DNA from 3 places in the Xanthomonas sp. NCPPB 1638 genome. Region 1 is predicted to be linked to each of the others. Evidence: predicted binding sites of a transcription regulator. Region 1 holds the regulator's gene; each other region holds the start of a gene.
The links. The regulator FliA, encoded in region 1, starts transcription of late flagellar genes. The targets are predictions, from matches to a motif close to TAAAGTTTNNCNNNCNNNGGCCGATAA.
Positions count from the first base shown of each region.

Region 2: ACCQ13_RS10205 (methyl-accepting chemotaxis protein) is a predicted target of FliA. The motif match lies at 1,634-1,660, and genes of this name have one in related genera.
Region 3: ACCQ13_RS12680 (STAS domain-containing protein) is a predicted target of FliA. The motif match lies at 2,014-2,040, and genes of this name have one in related genera.

Region 1 covers NZ_CM192984.1:1,929,643-1,933,766, reverse strand. The annotation lists gene flhF (flagellar biosynthesis GTPase FlhF) at 1-715, shown strand, start outside; gene ACCQ13_RS08340 (MinD/ParA family protein) at 702-1,586, shown strand; gene ACCQ13_RS08335 (RNA polymerase sigma factor FliA) at 1,583-2,350, shown strand; gene cheY (chemotaxis response regulator CheY) at 2,385-2,777, shown strand; gene ACCQ13_RS08325 (protein phosphatase CheZ) at 2,777-3,403, shown strand; gene ACCQ13_RS08320 (chemotaxis protein CheA) at 3,406-4,124, shown strand, end outside.
Region 2 covers NZ_CM192984.1:2,365,966-2,370,089, reverse strand. The annotation lists gene ACCQ13_RS10205 (methyl-accepting chemotaxis protein) at 1-1,525, opposite strand, end outside; gene ACCQ13_RS10200 (DEAD/DEAH box helicase) at 1,991-4,124, opposite strand, start outside.
Region 3 covers NZ_CM192984.1:2,948,967-2,953,090, reverse strand. The annotation lists gene ACCQ13_RS12685 (chemotaxis protein CheA) at 1-1,573, opposite strand, end outside; gene ACCQ13_RS12680 (STAS domain-containing protein) at 1,593-1,922, opposite strand; gene ACCQ13_RS12675 (hypothetical protein) at 2,472-3,071, shown strand.

The DNA.
Region 1 (4,124 bases):
CGAATTGCACCGCGGCCGCGGACTGATGCTGGGCCTGCTGTCCAAGCGCCTGCCGGTGACCCCGATCGACCCGCTGGAACGCGGCGGGGTGATCGCCCTGGTCGGCCCGACCGGTGCCGGCAAGACCACCACCATCGCCAAGCTGGCGCAGCGCTTCGCCGCCCAGCACGCCCCCCGCGACGTGGCCCTGGTCACCACCGACACCCTGCGCGTCGGCGGCCGCGAGCAGCTGCACAGCTACGGCCGCCAGCTCGGCATCGCGGTGCACGAGGCCGACAGCGCCGAAAGCCTGCTCGCCCTGCTGGAGCGCCTGCGCGACTACAAGCTGGTGCTGATCGACACCGCCGGCATGGGCCAGCGCGATCGCGCCCTGGCCGCCCAGCTGAACTGGCTACGCGCCGCCCAGCAAGTCACCTCGCTGCTGGTGCTGCCCGCCAACTCCCATTTCGCCGACCTCGACGAGGTCGTGCGCCGCTTTGCCCACGCCAAGCCCCAGGGCGTGGTGCTGACCAAACTCGACGAGACCGGCCGCTTCGGCAGTGCCCTGTCGGTGGTGGTCGATCACCAACTACCCATCACCTGGGTGACTGACGGACAGCGGGTCCCCGACGACCTGCACCGCGCCAATGCCGCCAGTCTCGTTCTTCGCCTTGAAGATTTACGGCGCGCTGCCGATAAGCCCTGTACTCCGGAGCACAACCATGCAGTCGCGTGAATACGCAAAGCTGACCAACGCCTTCCCCCTGTCGGCAACCCGTCCCGAGCCCCTGGGCCCGGTGCGCACCATTGCCGTGACCGGTGGCAAGGGTGGCGTGGGCAAGACCAACATCTCCGCCAACCTGGCCGTGGCACTTGCCGACATGGGCAAGCGCACGCTGCTGCTGGACGCCGATCTTGGCCTGGCCAACCTGGACGTGGTGCTGGGGCTTTCACCCAAGTACACCCTGGCCGACCTGATCGCCGGCCGTTGCACGCTGGATGAAGTCATCATCGAAGGCCCCGGCGGCGTGCTGGTGGTGCCGGCCGCCTCCGGCCGCCGCCACATGGCCGAACTGGCCCCCGCCCAGCACATCGGCCTGGTCAATGTGTTCTCCGAGCTGGAGCGCGATCTGGACGTGATGGTCATCGACACCGCCGCCGGCATCACCGACAGCGTGCTGACCTTCTGCCAGGCCGCCCAGGACACCGTGGTGGTGGTCTGCGATGAACCGGCCTCGATCACCGATGCCTACGCACTCATCAAGGTGCTCTCGCGCGAACGCGGCGTGGACCGCCTGCAGATCATCGCCAACATGGTGCGCGACCCCAACGAGGGCCGCCTGCTGTACGACAAGCTCTCCCGCGTCTGCGAGAAATTCCTCGGCGATGTCTCGCTGAACTACCTCGGCCATGTGCCGCAGGACGACTGGTTGCGCCTGTCGGTGCAGCGCCAGCAACCCGTCATCAAGGCCTACCCTGCCAGTCCGTCGGCGCAGGCCATTGCAGAAATCGCTCGCCGTACCTCGCGCTGGCAGGCCCCCACCGTGCCGCGCGGCAACGTCGAGTTCTTTGTCGAACGCATCATCCAACGGGGAGTGGCCGCATGAGTACCGCCACCGCAACGACCGCCACCGCGCAATACCGTGCCGTCCAACGCAACAACGCCAACGACGTGGTGACCCTGCACGCCGACCTGGTGCGCCGCATCGCCCACCACCTGGCTGCCCGCCTGCCGGCGAGCGTGGAAGTGGACGACCTGATCCAGTCCGGCATGATCGGCCTGATCGAAGCCTCGCGCAGCTACGACTCCGAGCAGGGTGCCTCGTTCGAGACCTATGCCTCGATCCGGATCCGCGGCTCGATGATCGACGAGATCCGCCGTGGCGACTGGGTGCCGCGTTCGGTGCACCGCCGTGCCCGCGATGCCGCCGCCGCCGTGCGCAAGATCGAACAGAACACCGGCCGTGCCGCCGCCGCCACCGAAGTGGCCGCCGCGATGGAGATGCCGCTGCCCGACTACCTGCGCCTGATGGAAGACGCCGCACGCGGCCAGGTGCTGAGCCTGGAATCGCGCATCGAAGATCACGGCGAGCTGGACACCACCGCCAAAGGCGGGCCCAATCCGCAGCAGATGATGGAACGGGGCGAATTCGGCCGCGAGCTGGGCAAGGCCATCGGCCAATTGCCCGAGCGCGAGCAACTGGTGCTGTCGCTGTACTACGAACAGGAATTGAACCTGAAGGAAATCGGCGCCGTACTCGGTGTCAGCGAATCGCGCGTCTGCCAGATCCACGGCCAGGCCGTGGTGCGCTTGCGCGGCCGCCTCAAGGTATTCGAACTGGCCGATGCCGGTGTCGAAAATGACGATTGATTTTTTCGCGTATTTTTCGTGTTAGGAGCTTGATGTGAACAAGAACATGCGGATCCTGATCGTGGACGACTTCTCGACAATGCGACGCATCGTCAAGAATCTGTTGGCAGATCTTGGCTTCACCAACACCGCAGAGGCCGAGGATGGCAACAGCGCGCTGGCTGCGCTGCGCGCAGGTCCGTTCGATTTCGTGGTGACGGACTGGAACATGCCCGGCATGACCGGCATCGACCTGCTGCGCAACATCCGCGCCGACGCCAAGCTCAAGCACCTGCCGGTGATGATGGTGACCGCCGAAGCCAAGCGCGAGCAGATCATCGAAGCCGCCCAGTGCGGCGTGAACGGCTACATCATCAAACCGTTCACCGCGCAAACGCTGGAAGAGAAGCTGGGCAAGGTGTTCGAACGTCTGACGGCGACCGCCTGATGAACGCCACCGTCGAAGCCGATGCCGAACGTGCCGCGCTGATCGAACGCCTGCAACACGCGCTCGATGCACTGGAAAGCGGTGACCAGGTTGCCTGGCGGCGCGAGGTCGATCACCTCGCCGCCCTGCGCACGCGCCCGATGATGCAGAGCCTGAGCCGGCTCGCCCGCGAACTGGGACAGGCCCTGGGCGAACTGCCCACCGTGCCCGACGAGGCCGGCGAACTGGACGATGCCTGCTCGCGCCTGGACCATGTGGTGGAGATGACCGAGAAGGCCAGCCACCGCACCCTGGACCTGGTCGAGGAATGCCGCGTGCTGGCCAACCAGCTGCGCGACGGCGGCCTCAATCAGGACCAGGCCGCGCTATTGGACAAGATGCGCCACAACCTGACCGAACTGTCGCTGGCGCAGAGCTACCAGGACCTCAGCGGGCAGATCATCCGCCGCGTGGCCGGGATCGTGCGCCGCGTGCATGAGGGCTTCGGTGCGCTCGGCCTGCCGCCGAAGAGTACCGAACCGAAGAACGACGACGGCGGTCTTGCCGGCCCCGCCATCAAGGGCCTGGACCGTCATGCGGTGTCGCAGGACGACGCCGACGATTTGCTGTCCGGATTGGGGTTGTAACCATGAGTGCTGTTCCAGACGATATTGCTGCCGATTTCATCGTCGAGGCCCAGGAAATCCTGGACCGCCTCGGCGAACAGCTGGTGTCGCTGGAACAGGCACCAGACGAAGCCGACCAGCTCAACGCGGTGTTCCGCGGTTTCCACACCCTCAAGGGCGGCGCCGGCTTCCTGGCGATCAAACCCATGGTGGAGCTGTGCCACGCCGCCGAGGAAACTCTCGGCATGGCGCGCTCTGGCCAGGCGGTGTTGCAGGCGCATCACTTCGATGCCGCGCAGCAGTCGCTGGATTATCTGCAGGCCATGTTGGATGCGATGGGCTCGGGTGAACCCGTGCCGCACGCACCGGCCACGCTGATTGCGCAATTCGATGCCAAGAGCGGCCCGCCGGCGGTCAAGTCCGTGCCCAAAGGCGCCACCGCACCGGCGCACGACGCCCACGCACCCGCTGCGCCCGGTGCCAAGGCCGGCCCCAAGGCCGCAGCCAAGGCCGGTGCCGAGGCCGAGCAGACCGTGCGCGTGGACACCAAGCGGCTGGACGCCATCGTCAACCTCATCGGCGAACTGGTGCTCTCGCGCAACCGCCTGAAGACCTTGCGCACCCGCCTGCGCGATGAAGAACTCGACCGCGCGGTGAGCACGCTGGACATCGCCACTGCGCGCCTGCAGACCGCGGTCATGCGTACCCGCATGCAGCCGGTGAGCAAGGTCTTCGCGCGCTT
Region 2 (4,124 bases), 440 kb from region 1:
CCGCCACCGGCCCCTGCCCGCCCAGCCGGAAGAACGCCATGCTCTGCTGCAACAGCTCGGCCTGCGCGCTCATCTCCTCGGCGGTGGCGGCCAGTTCTTCGGAAGCACTGGCGTTTTGCTGGGTGGTCTGGCTCAACTGCACCACCGCCGAATTGATCTGGCTGACGCCGGACGATTGTTCTTCGGAGGCAGCAGAAATTTCCTGCACCAGGTCCGAGGTGCGCTTGATGCTGGGCACGATGGTGTCCAGCAGGCGCCCGGCGCGGTCGGCCAGTTCCACGCTGGAGCTGGCTACCTCGCCGATCTCCTGCGCCGCGACCTGGCTGCGTTCGGCCAGCTTGCGTACTTCGGCGGCGACCACGGCAAACCCCTTGCCATGTTCGCCGGCACGCGCCGCTTCGATGGCGGCATTGAGCGCCAGCAGATTGGTCTGATACGCGATGTCGTCGATAATGCCGATCTTCTGAGCGATCTGCTTCATCGCCTGGGTGGTGGCCACCACCGCTTCGCCCCCTTCGATGGTTTCCTTGGCGGCCTGGGTGGCCATGCCGTCGGTGATGCGTGCATTCTCGGTGTTCTGGCTGATCGAGGCGGTCATCTGCTCCAGCGAGGCGCTGGTTTGCTCGACGCCGGCCGCCTGTTCGCTGGCCGCCTGCGACAGCGACTGTGCGGTGGCACTGACTTCTTCGGACGCACTGGCCAGGGTCTCGGCACTGGTATTCACCTCGCCCACCACCTGCGACAACTTCTGCACCATGGTGCGCATGGCTTCGAGCAACTGTGCGCTTTCATCGCGGCCATGCACATCGATCTGCATGCTCAGGTCGCCTTCGGCCAGCCCGTTGGCCACCGAAACAGCGCGACGGATCGGGCCGGTGACGCTACGGCTGATGACAAAGCCCAGGATCGCGCCGAGCAGTACGCCACTGCAGATGATGGCCATCAGCAGCTTGGAACCGCGGGCGTGGATGGCGCTGGTTTCGGTATTGGCCGAGGCCGCGCTGCGTTCGCGCAGTCCGCTCAGGTCGGTCATCAGGGCGTCCACTTCGTCCGAGCTGGCGCGCACCGCATGTGAGAGTGCGGCGAGTTCGGGGTTTGCCTCGCGCAGCGCTTCACGATTGGCCGCTTCGATGAAACGGCCACGCTCGTCCAGATAGGTCTGCCAGGCTCGGTCGAACTGCGCCAGCTTGGCCTTGCCTTCCTCGGTCTGGAAGCTGCCGCGCGCGCGTGTCATGTAGTCGACCACCTTGGCGGTGTACTTGTCGATGTTCTGCACATGCGATTGCCGCTCCTGCGCGTTGCTGGCCAGCAGCAGGTTGGCGCGCGCGCGGCCGGCGTAGATCAGGTTGATGTTGGCTTCCTTGACGTAGGACAAGCCCAACAATTCGCGCTCGTACAGCGAGGTCGCCAGATTACTGATGCGACTGGAATTGGAATAGCCCACCCACCCGATGCAGGCGCCGATGGCCGAAACGAGCAGGAACGCCACCATCAGCCTGGTTCCGATTTTGATGTTGCCTAGCATGAGGAATTCTCGCGAGAAGTGGGCGCGGGTGGCAGGTGCTGCCTGGACGATCGGCGGACTGCGCGTGCCGATCACGCTGATCTGGCTGATCCAACCATTCGTTGAGAGCTATCGGCGACGCCGGAATACGCTTGAGCAATGGCCCACAGTTACACGCCTATTCAGCAGATCGGATCTGCGCTTTTGTGACCGGTCATGCGTTCTCGATTACGCATATTCAGAAAATTCCTACCCCTGCAGGAGGTTTCTGCATCGCTGCGGTGCCCATTCCGACATCGCGGCTCCGTCAGGCCTGCGGCATGCGAGCTGCACGGCTTCAGCGAAGGCCGCCGGCAACGCGCTGGACCTGAGCGCGATGCCGCAACACGGCGGCAGACCGAAGAGGATGGCACGCTGGCACTCCCGGATCGGACGGTGCAAGGCAGTGGAGGCAGCGTGGCACCGGGCGGTACCGGATCACCACGATCAGTCGCGGCCGCTTCCGCGCCTAGTTGGCGCGTGCACCCTTCCAGCGGGCGTCTGAGCCAGCCACTGTTCCAGCGGGGTCGGCACGGCGGCGCCGGGCCCGCGCTGCAGCCACGTCAGTGCCAGCGCGCCGTGCTCGGCGTCTAGCTCCTGCAACGGTACGAAGCGCTCCGCCACCCACGCCGCCATCGGCATGCCGTCCAGGTACGCCAAGCGATTGCCCGGCACCCGCGCGACCCGCTCGCCGGGCAGCAGACTGCCGAGCAGATTGGCCGGGTCGCTTGCGCTGACGCAGACCCATTGGTGTTGCGGCACCTGTGCGCGCACGCGGCGCAAGGCGGCAATCGCCTCCGGCAGCGCGAACTGCTCGCCGGACAGACCGGAGATGAAACGGCCACCACGGATCTCGCCGCGCTCTTCCAGGCGTTGATACATGCGCAGCAATTCGCGCCACGGCGGCAGCCATGCGGCTTCGCGCTCCAGCAGTCGCCAGCACACCACGCCATAGCGGCGCAGCAGTGTGCGTGCCACGTGTTCCAGCAGGTCCTGGTGGCGTTCGCCGGCTTCCGCCAGTGGCACGTCCGGCAACGCACGCACCGGCGCCCAGCGGCCGGCATCGCGAATGCCCGACGCGCTGGCACGGCGGCGATGGCGCGACAACGCCGACGGCCGCTTGGACGCTGGCACCAGCAGCGCGCGCAACCCGGCGTAGCTGTCGCAGTGCACGCGACCGCGCATGACCAGTTCGCTCAGTGCATTTTCCAGCTCGGTCCCCATCAGACGCGCGGTATCGGCAATCTCATCGAAGAACAGTGCGCCCTGCTGCTGCAATACCTCTGCCACGCGTTGCGCGCGCGAACCCAGCGGTTCTTCGTCGGCGGTACGCGCCAGGCCGCTCCAGCGCTGCGCCTGCCGTCGCGGCAGCAGCACGATCGGGGTCGACCGTAACGCGGCGGCGCTGCGGCCACCACCAGGGCGCAGCCGCGCCCACACGGTGCGGCCGGCGGTGCACAGTTCATCCAGCCACGCTGGTTGATAGTCGCGCACGCGTGCCGGCAGCAGTTCGGCTTCCCACAGCAACGCCGGTGCTTCGAAGCCTTCCAGCTGCCCGACCACGCCGGCCAACGCATCGGGGCCGGCACCCCGGCCGGCGCTGTCCAGGTGCTGCCATTCGAACAGGAAACGCGCGTAGTCGCGCTGCGATACCGGCTCGATCTCGCGCCGCAGTCGCCCCAGGGTGTAGCGATGGATGCGCGCCAGCAGATGCCGCTCGCACCACTCTTCCGCCGCGGCCTGCGCGCTGAAGCGCCCCGCCATGACATAGCCCTCGCGCTGCAGGGCCGCCAACGCCAGCGTGATATCGGTCTCGGGCAGGCGCAGCGCGCGCGCCAGCGCCGGCACCTGCGCCGGGCCGACTGCCGACAGGCGCCCACGCAACAGCTCGCACACCGCCCAATCGCGTTGCCAGTCGGCCACCTGACAGTCGAGCGGCGCCTGCAACCGCGGTTGCGCCGCTGCATCCGGATACAACGGCATGAACCAGGCGATGCGCTCGGCGCTCACCCACAGCGCAGGCGCAGCGTCGATCGCCAGGCAACTGGCGCGGCCATCGGCGACCAGCGTCGCCAGCCAGGCCTGCCACGATGCATCGGTGGCTTGCTCGACCGGCAGCACGCCCAGGCCCACCAGCGCCTCGTGCATTTCGTCGGCATCGCGCGGTTGCGGCCAGGCCTCTTCGCGTACCGCTGCGATCGCCTGCGGATCCAGTTGCCCCAGATCGTCGCTGCTCTGCGGCGTGTAGCGGCGGCTCTGCACCGCCTGGGTGCGGCGCTCTTCCAGCGGCGCATCGTCCAGAAACGCGTACGGGCGCGCGTTCAAGGCCTCGGCCGCCAGCGGCGATGGCGCCGCCAGGTCGCGTGCCAGCAGCGTGATCGCACCGGATTCCAGACCACGCAACACCTGCAGCCAGCCCTCGCTGTCCATGGCCTGGTGCAGGCAGTCCTCCAGTGTCTGCGCCACCAGCGGGTGGTCCGGCACCTCGCGCTCGCCGACCAGGTTCTCCGCGCACGCCACCTGGTCCGGGAACACCGTGGCCAGCAGGTCTTCGGACTTCATGCGCTGCAACTGCGGTGCC
Region 3 (4,124 bases), 1.0 Mb from region 1:
GGACCGAAATGGTGGTTCCCAGGCCGGCGGCGCTGTCGATGTCCACCGTGCCGCGCAGCGCGGTGATGTTGCGCTTGACCACATCCATGCCAACGCCGCGGCCGGACAGGTTGGTGACCTTTTCGGCGGTGGAAAAACCCGGCTCGAAGATCATCGCGAAGACGTCGCGGTCGCTGAGCTGGCGGCCGGGTTCGACCAGACCACGTTCCAGCGCCTTGGCCAGGATCCTGTCGCGATTCAGGCCGCCACCGTCGTCGGTGATCTGGATGACGATGCTGCCGGAGTCGTGATACGCGTTCAGGCCCACCGTGCCGCGCGCCGGTTTGCCGCGCGCCACGCGCACGTCAGCCGGTTCGATGCCGTGGTCCATTGCATTGCGCACCAGGTGGGTGAGCGGGTCGCCGATCTTTTCCACCACCGACTTGTCCAGTTCGGTGTCTTCGCCGGCCACCACCAGCGCGATGTCCTTGCCCAGTTCGCGCGCCACATCGTGTACTACGCGCTGGAAGCGACTGAAGGTGCCACCGATCTTGACCATGCGCAACTGCAGCGCGCTTTCGCGTACTTCTTCCACCAGCCCGGCCAGGATCGAAGCCGATTCCAGCAGTTGTGCATCGCCGCTGCGCTGCGCGTTGGCGTTGGTGCTGGACACGGCAATAATGAGTTCGCCCACCAGGTCGATCATGCGATCGAGCTTGTCGGCATCCACCCGGATCGAGCGCGCTTCGGCTCCGCCGCGCGTGCCGGTCTCCGCTGCTGCTCGTGGTGGGGCCGATGCGGTTGCCGGTGTGCTGGCCGGCACCGTCATCGCCGCCGGCGCAACGGTGACCAACGCGGTCGCATCGGTCGGTGCAGCTACTGCGGCGATCTCCAGCTCGCAGTCTTCGCGTACGAATTCGAACACGTCCTCGATGGCGGCGCGATCGGCATCGCTGCGCAGCAGGATCCGGAAGCCGAGATAGTTGGCCTCCGGGTCGAGCGCTTCGAGGCTCGGCAATTGGCTGTAGTCGGTGCTGATCGATTCCACCGAGCCCAGGCTGCGCAGGTTGCGGATCAGCTTGAGCGGTGAATTGCCGAAGCGCAGCGCATCGGCGAACAGCTTCAGGCTGATGCGCCAGTAACCGCTCTGTTTTTCGGGCGCGCCGTGTTGCGCAACTGCGGCGGTGACGCCGCAGGCGCTACCCTGCAGATAGGTCTGCAACTGCGCCAGCAGCGGTTCGGCTTCGGCGGCCAATGCGGCCGCATCGGCGTGGCCGGGATCGGCCGCAGTCTCCACCAAGGCGTGAATGTGGTCGCAGCACACCAGCAGCAGCGCGATCAGTTCAGAGCTCAGTGTCAGCGCTTCGTCGCGTACCAGGTCCAGCACGCTTTCCACCACATGGGTGAAGCCCACCAGCTGCGGCAGGTCGAACAGGCCGCCCGAGCCCTTGATGGTATGCGCGGCGCGGAAGATCGCGTTGACCGCATCGGGCGAGGATTCGCCGCGCTCGGCTTCGAGCAGGTGGCGTTCCATGTCTTCGAGCAGGTCCCGGCTTTCGGCCAGGAAGGTTTGCATCAGCTGGTGCATGTCCATGCGCGCGTCACCCGGTCCGTTAGTGAATTCGTGCGTCGAGGCTTGCGACCGCGTGCGGATACAAGGCTTCGAGCAGGCCGAGCAGTTCGATCACATCGACTACGGCGCGGCTGGAATCGGTGAGCGAAAACGGTCGTCCGTCGGCCTGGATCGCCTGCTTGGTGGCCAGCAGCAACTGCAGGCCGGTGGTGTCGATCTCGCTGACCGCGCCCAGATCCAGATGCAGCCCGCCCGGATGCTCCAGCGCCGGCAGCAGCAACGGCTTGAGCTCGGCGGCGCGGCGGATGGTCATCTCGCCTTCCAGGGCAAGCGTCAACGGCGCAGGCAAATCGGGCGATAGGGTGCTCATGGGTGCCTCGGGCGGTACGGTGGCGCGGGGAGTTCGCTGCGACACGGGCAACATGCGCTCCACGCATGCCGCAAGGTGCCGGTCCAAGGAGGTATCGGCTCCTTGCAGGAATATTTAGTCGAAATTCAGCGCGATTGTGGAACTGCGAAGCCGGTCACTCCATGGAGGTTAATGGCTCAGGTTCGTCGCAAGCGAGCTCAAAGGCAGCGATTGGCGATCGGTCCGGAGCGGCGGCGGTTGGCGGTAGGGGGGGGGCGCAGGGCGGCCAGACTGGCGAACATGCGCTCGGCTTGCCGCTGTGCCGGAGAGGCGGCTGCTCCTGCTGGGCTTGCCTGCCGGTGGCGGATGCCGCCTGGCGACTGGCGTGCAAGATCGATCGACCAGCATCCTTGGATAATCGATTCACGCGCAGGAGATCCTGGAGTGCCCCCGTGGCGTATGCTCCACTACGGCCTGCCGGGAACTGCTGGACGTGGTGGGGATGGTGGAGGTCGCGGTGGCGGGTAATCCACTTAACGCGCATTGCATCCAAACGTTGGGAGAACGACGATGAAGAGCCAGAATGTCCCCGAACTGCTGCAAGCCAACGCCATTCTGGGGGCGTCCAGACAGCAGTTGCAGGAGGCCGTCAAGGCCATGGCCATACTGCTCGCGACCATGAGGCAACGCGACGAGCGCCTGCAGGAGCTGGTACAGCAGCAGATGCAGACGCTGCAGTATGCAATCGACGACGCCGATCAGCGGATCGACCAGGTAGTGGAAAGTGCGCTGCCGCAGCTGGTGCAAGCGAGCCAGCAGGGGCTGGATCCGGCACTGGACCAGTTCGACAAGACGCTGGCCGAGGCCGAAACCAGTCTGCAGCAGACCACACAGCGTTTCCTGCAAGCGCAGCGGTCCTTCGAGACCGCCGCCGCGCGGCGCCTGTGGCTTGCGTCCACCGCCATGCTGGTGGCAGGCGCCATCGGTATCGCGATGGCCGGCTACGTGGTGTACACCGCCATGTCACTGGCGACCGAGACGGCGCACGACCGGGCAGAATTCGTCGTTCCGGAACGGGTCGAGCGCACGGAGCTGGTGCCCTGCGGCAATGACCGGCCGTGCGCCGCTGGCGAGGCGAATGCCGCGCTCCAAGAGCAGAAAGGCGAGTAGCGGGACGTTGCGCTGCAGCAATTGCTGAGCGGCTAGCCAGCGGTGCCTGATCCCCACGCCGCGTGCGCCGGTTCCAATGATAATTTCGCGTGCATCGGTTCCAATGATAATTTGAGGGCTGCCATTCTGGCGAAGACGGAAAGTTAGGCGCCCCAGTCTGGGCCGTGGAAACCGGTGGCTAGACTGTCTCGCTGAGCCATGCTTATCGCAAATCGTCCAGAGACAAGCATGTCACTTCAACTACTACCAGGGAGGTATTCATCATGAAGCGATGCACCATGGCCACCACGCTTGCACTGGCTGCGGCGTTAGGTCTTGGCGTGAGCGCCCCAGTTCGCGCCCAGGCGGTAGATCCGTGTTCGGTCTTTCTTTGCATGGCCGGCGTGTCCGGCCCTGACGCTGGCGCTCCCGGTCCCGAATGTACGGCGTCGATCGCAGCCTTCCATGCCATCCAGGTATGGAGCCCGGCCTTCAACCCGCCGGCCACGGCGACTGCACGCCGGACCTACCTGATGACGTGTCCAGGCGTTGTCCCAGTGAATCAAGCGACCCTGGAATTGATCATCTCGAAGTGGGGCTACACGCCTTGACGGAGATCGCCCACTGACCCGGAATCGGCCACCTGTCGTGACATGGGGGGGGGGGCACGCGCACGTCTCCAGTAGCTGCCTAGGGTGAGGCAACCCCCCGATCGGATGTCAGATTTTTCCTACTCGGGCAACGTTGCTCCTGAGGTGGCGGACGCTAGACGATGGAATGACGGTCTGGAGCGCTGGCAAATAGTGGCAATTTGTCTTGACCTATGCCAGTGTTGCTAACAACCTGCCTCAACCTTACATAGGATAATGGCCCAGCGGGCGCTCATCTCCGCACCCCTGGCGACGTCTTTCACGTCGCTGCGCCTGTGTCTGAACAGAGCTCTGGCACTTCAGGATTGCGTGACGCGCTTGACTCCCGGCCACTTGCCTGGGCTATGTATTGCCTTCCTGCCTGTGCCCTCGTTATCCCTCGTTTGCTGCCCCGCCCTCCATCTGCACCCAACAAGATCGACGA